2 linked regions of the Draconibacterium halophilum genome follow. The protein of the gene in region 1 binds, or shares a complex with, the protein of each later gene. Links are inferred from orthologs where the notes say so. Each region holds a gene or a part of one and is shown on either strand. Other genes may lie near its edges.

Region 1 (2,893 bases):
ATCTATTACAGTTTTGCTGCCAAGTTACAGATTTCTCACTTCGTTAGAAATGACATAAAAGTACCAATAAAAAAAGGCTCGCAATTGCGAGCCTTTTCAGTTCTATAATACGTGGTTTACATTCCAAATAACTTTTCCAATCCCCAGAAGAGACTGAAAATAATTGCCATTCCGGCAATAGCACCTGCCGCCAGTGTGAAAATAAAGTTCAACGGCAGCATTTTTTTCTCATTCTCAGTATTCATTTTAATGACAATCTGATTCTGATTTGCTTTTGTTTCCATTCAATTATTATTTAGTTGCCCAATCGAAAAAATTATAAATGTTTAATTGTTATTTTCTGTGTTCCTCAGGATCGGGCTGTTTCTAATTTCTCTTCCCAGTCGAATAAAAGACTAAAAAGTATGGTACAAAGGTATGGCTTTTTATATTAACATGCCAAATAACATGTTTGAGTGTGCTCGTTTGTTAAATTCGTGTTAACGTGGTAGTTACAAAATATGAGGAATATTAAGCCAAAAGTCCTGGCAGAAATTAATGCCAGGAATAGCCTAAACCAAGTCCGAACCACAGTCGTGTTTCTTCAGTATTAACAAGGGGTGTACAGTTAAAATTAAAAAAGAAACCGTTGTTTGCAGGCGTTATCCGAATACCGGCTTTTCCATGGTAAATGATTCCAATTCTTGAGTCGCCACTTCGGAAAGTTTGATTTCCGGTATTGTGGTTTTCAGTAAAATAGGCAACAGAAATACCCGCACCATATTCAAATGCCACTTTGTTTTTTCCAACTAAACCGTTCAATTCTAATGGCAGAACGAGTACGTCAGGAACATATCCGAAGCCAACACGAGCTCCCAATCCATCGTTGCCGGGTTTAAACCTAAAATCGTAGTTTATTGATCCTAAAACAGCAGCACCGCCTAATTCGGCGTAAACGGCCTGGCGTTTTGATGTTTCTTGTGCAAAAGACATGGAAAAAAGGCATAACAATGACAGTGTTAAAAAGGTTAATTTTTTAATCATTATAAATTGTTTTTTAATCGTATTAGGTTGCTGATTCAAATTGTTTCAGGAAACGCACATCGTTTTCGAAGAAATGGCGTATATCTTTAATTCCGTAACGTAACATAGTAATACGTTCTATTCCCATTCCAAAGGCAAAACCTGTGTATTTTTTACTGTCGATATTACAAAGTTCCAATACATTTGGATCAACCATTCCGCAGCCCAGAATTTCGAGCCAGCCAGTGTATTTACAAACGTTACATCCTTTGCCTCCACAAATCGAGCAGCTTACATCCATTTCGGCACTTGGCTCGGTAAACGGGAAGTACGAAGGACGCAGACGGATTTTTGTGTCTTCGCCAAACAACTCTTTGGCAAACTGTAATAAGGTTTGTTTTAGGTCGGCAAACGAAACATTCTCATCCACATACAAGCCTTCAATTTGGTGGAATATACAGTGCGATCGTGCTGAAATTGCTTCGTTACGGAAAACACGCCCCGGGAAAATAGCACGGATAGGCGGCTCGGTGCGCTCCATTACACGAATCTGAACACTTGAAGTGTGGGTACGCAAAAGCACATCCGGATCTTTTTCGATAAAGAAAGTGTCCTGCATATCGCGTGCCGGATGCTCCGGCGGAAAGTTCAAAGCAGAAAACACATGCCAGTCATCTTCAATTTCAGGGCCTTCGGCAACGGTAAATCCAAGACGCGCAAAAATTCCGATAATCTCATTTTTAACCAGCGACAATGGGTGGCGTGTTCCCAGTTTCATGGGCTCACCGGGCATGGTTAAATCCTGTCCGGCGGTTTCGTTGCCATTGTTCTCAAAACCTTCTTTTAGCGTGTTAATTTTTTCTAAAGCAAAAGTTTTAAGCGTGTTAATGGCCTGTCCAACCTCCTTTTTTTGTTCGGCAGGTACCGTTTTAAAGTCGTTGAACAACTGGCTGATAAGTCCTTTTTTGCTGATGTATTTTATGCGTAATTCCTCAACCTCTTCGTGGCTTGAAGCTACAATACTGTCAATTTCTTCCTGTAACGCTTTGATCTTGTCTAACATCCTTGTTCTTTTAAACTGAGGTGCAAAGATAATGATTCAGATTATAGTGAATAAAAACAGGGCAACAATATTTTAGACCGATTTGTCGGGATTCAGGTTTTTAACTACTTTTGCGCCACATTTATGGTCCCGTAGTTCAACGCCTGTCTACCGACAGGTAGAGATACCTGCCTGCCGGCAGGCAGGGAATAGCAGTTTTCGCTATATTTGAAGTAATGGATTATAAGGTATATGCCATACAAAGTGAAAAAGATGGTAGAATTTATGTTGGTTTTACTGAAGATTTAGATCGAAGGATTGGGGAACACAACTCAGGTAAAACAAAATCAACAAAAGGATTTACGCCATGGAAATTAATTTTTCAGCAAACTTGTGGATATAGAATCGAAGCGCGTAAGCTTGAAAAATATTATAAAAGTGGCATAGGCAAAGAAAAATTAAAACAATTGGTCCCGTAGTTCAACGGATAGAATAGCAGTTTCCTAAACTGTAGATATGGGTTCGATTCCCGTCGGGACTACTGTTAAAGAGCTGAATATTAAATATTTAGCTCTTTTTTTGTGGATGTTTTGGTAGTCGTTCAATGATTTATGAAATCGCCCCTGAATCTTACACCTTTGAACAAATAGAATTGATAAAGAAATACTCGGACAGGTGGATTGTAAATTGATATCAATATTTTATACTTTTGGTAGAAACTAAAATTTAATCCAATGCTTCAATCACCTTACGAACAAAAATCTGAAGAGTTTAAAGAAAAGCTTCTGGAAGTTGAGAAGAAACACATTAAATATTTTGAAGAAAGAGATCCGGTGTTTGAAAGTGATG
Region 2 (3,111 bases), 1.7 Mb from region 1 along the record:
GCGGCTTTACTAGAATCTTGAATGATTGCGGCGTTTTAAAAGCCTGCCAAGTGGCCAGAATAATAAAAGCCACCACAAAGCGCATCCAAACCACGGTAATCGGATCGACTTTACGCACGGCAACTTTTAAGGCAATGGCTAAAAAGCCCCAAAGGAAAGCTGTTATAGCTGCGTAAATGATGCCTTTTCTGTAGTTTTGCATACTACTTGATTACTCGAAACAAATATCCCGGAAATATTTCCGGGATGTTTGTTTGTTTTTATGTTGTGATTTTTATCTTAATTCTGCTCCAAAATCCCGCTCAAAAGCTTTTATTAACTTTTGCATGCTCTTGTCAATCTGCTTGTCTTTTAGCGTTTTGTTGTCATCGCGCAGGATGAAACTTACAGCATATGATTTTTTACCATCAGGTACACCTTTACCTTCGTACACATCAAACAAGTCGACTTCGCGCAATAGCTGGCGTTCCATTTTAAAGGCAGCTTCTTTTAACTGGCTAAACTTAACCGGCTTGTCAAGTAACAAGGCAAGGTCGCGACGAACTGCCGGGAATTTAGGAAGTTCGTCAAACAATACTTTATGCTTTTTATGTGCTTTGAAAACACTGTCCCAATTAAAGTCGGCGTAATACACCGGGTTTTCAATTTCAAATTTCTTCAACCATTTTCCGGCAACAACACCTAATTTCAGTACAACTTTATTATTGAGTGTATAAGCCAGCGCTTCACAGAATAACTCGTCCTCACATTCGTCAATCTGCATTTTATCTATGGAAAGACCAAGTCGTTTCAGAATATTTTCAGCATATGTTTTTAAGCCGTAGAACGAAGCAGCTTCTTCTTTCATCGTCCAGCTTTCTTCTTCTTTGTTACCGGTCACAAATAGTCCCAAATGACTTTCTTCCCAGTAATTATTAGCCGGCTGATCTTTTAACTGCGTTCCTTTATAAAAGTAGGTGTTCCCAAATTCATAAACTTTCAGGTTTTTATTCTGACGGTTGGCATTGTAGGCAATACATTCCAATCCTCCGAACAACAAAGTCTGGCGCATGCCATTTAAATCGGCACTTAGCGGATTGAGCATTTTTACACTTTGCTCATCTTTGTATTCTTTTAATCCTTCGTAGTAGCTCGATTTTGTTAACGAGTTCGACCAGATTTCGTTAAAACCTTGAGAAGTCAGCATTTCTGCCACCAGGTTTTTAACACTGTCAGGATTTGGTTTATCAGCAGTTTGCAACGAAGATTTTACCTGGGTGGGAATTTCAATGTTGTTGTAACCGTAAATTCTAAGGATTTCCTCAATTACATCGGCTTCACGTTTTACATCAACACGGTAAGCCGGAACCAGTAATTCCAAACCTGTTTCGTTCTCGCTTTCAATTTTTATTTCCAGCGATTCCAGGATACTTTTTACGGCATCAGCACCAAGATCTTTACCGATTAAACGGGTGATGTTTGCAAACGAAACACTCACTTTAAAATCTTCAATCGGCTCCGGATAAATATCAATAATGTCAGAAGAGATCGTTCCTCCGGCAATTTCTTTAATCAATAATGCGGCACGTTTAAGCGCATAGATTTGTCCGTTTGGGTCAACACCACGCTCAAAACGGAACGATGCATCAGTATTTAAACCATGACGACGAGCTGTTTTACGAATATAAACAGGATCGAAATACGCGCTTTCCAAAAACACGTTTTTGCTTGTTTCTTTCATGCCTGATTCGATACCTCCGAAAACACCACCAATACACATGGCTTCTTCGGTGTTGCAAATCATCAAATCGTTTTCGTCCAGTTCACGTTCCACTTCATCAAGCGTTGTGAACTTGGTTTTGGCCGGTAATGTTTTTACAATCACTTTTCCACCGGTAATTTCATCAGCATCAAAAGCGTGCAAAGGTTGGCCGGTTTCAAATAACACAAAATTGGTAATGTCAACAATATTATTTATTGGTGAAAGACCAATCATTTTTAATCTGTTTTGCAACCATTCAGGCGACTCTTTTACCTCGATTCCTGAAATCGTAACCGCTGCATAACGCGGGCAGGCTTCAGTATTTTCAACTTCAACAGGAATTGCCAGATCGTTGTTGTCAACTTTAAAGTCGTCAACCGATGGTTTCGTATATTTAATGTCTTGTGTCTTTTTCAGGAACGCTGCCAAATCGCGTGCTGCTCCGATATGCGAAGCTCCGTCGATACGGTTGGGTGTAAGATCGATTTCAATTACCCAGTCCGATTCAACATTAAAATAATCTTTTGCCGGCATTCCCACTTTGGCGTGAGGATCAAGTACCATAATACCGTCGTGCCCTGTACCCAGTCCAATCTCATCTTCGGCACAAATCATACCCATCGACACTTCGCCACGGATCTTCGATTTTTTAATTTTAAATTCCTGGTCGCCATCATAAAGCGTAGTTCCAACAGTAGCCACAACAACTTTTTGTCCGGCTGCCACATTTGGCGCACCACAAACAATTGGTAAAGCTTCATTGGTGCCAACATTTACAGTTGTTTTGCTTAAATGGTCCGAATTGGGGTGTTGCTCGCAGGTAATAACTTCACCAATTACCAAACCTGCCAAACCTCCTTTTACTGTTTCAACCTCTTCTAAACCGCCTACTTCTAAACCGGTTTGCGTTAAAATATCGCAAATCTCTTCGGGCGATTGCTCCAGTTTAATGTAATCTTTTAACCAGGAATATGAAATCTTCATCTTAAAATGGTTTTTCTGTCAATTTTTTTGAATCGCACAAAAGTACTGATTTTTATAACATATACATAAGTAGGTTTCTGCTAATCACAAAGAATTAAAGCTGGCTGCTCAGTTCATGGACGATTTTCTGTGAAAGCTATTCAAAACCATAAAAAACTTGAATTCTGTCATTTATGGATGGAGTTAAAAATATTATCTTGCGCAGCTTATTACAAAAATCACTAATAATTAGAAAATGAAGAGACTGCTATTTTTTGTTTTTATTCTGGGGGTTGGGGTCATATCGTGCCAAACTCAGAAAAAGGAAAGTACAAGTAACATGGAAAATCCGTTTTTTAAAGAATGGAACACGCCATTTGGTGTTCCTCCGTTTGATGAAATTAAAG

The links. Proteins that work in one complex are often made in the same cells at the same time.
Region 2: the proteins of pheS (region 1) and pheT are in contact, whole or in part, in a crystal structure (PDB 6P24), measured with the Escherichia coli proteins. The link is inferred for Draconibacterium halophilum from one-to-one orthologs.

The regions. Positions count from the first base shown.
Region 1 is NZ_CP048409.1:355,595-358,487, reverse strand. The notes cover bases 56-2,870. They hold pheS (phenylalanine--tRNA ligase subunit alpha), read right to left. Parts: upstream 2,066-2,870; coding sequence 1,046-2,065; downstream 56-1,045. Other genes in these bases: G0Q07_RS01270 (hypothetical protein), read left to right, coding at 2,779-2,870; G0Q07_RS01280 (GIY-YIG nuclease family protein), read left to right, coding at 2,281-2,523; G0Q07_RS01290 (hypothetical protein), read right to left, coding at 535-1,023; G0Q07_RS01295 (hypothetical protein), read right to left, coding at 117-284. Also shown: more of G0Q07_RS01270, read left to right, coding at 2,871-2,893.
Region 2 is NZ_CP048409.1:2,089,624-2,092,734, forward strand. Bases 1-3,033 are described here. They hold pheT (phenylalanine--tRNA ligase subunit beta), read right to left. Parts: upstream 2,726-3,033; coding sequence 275-2,725; downstream 1-274. Other genes in these bases: G0Q07_RS08385 (DMT family transporter), read right to left, coding at 1-202; G0Q07_RS08395 (M3 family metallopeptidase), read left to right, coding at 2,961-3,033. Outside these bases: more of G0Q07_RS08395, read left to right, coding at 3,034-3,111.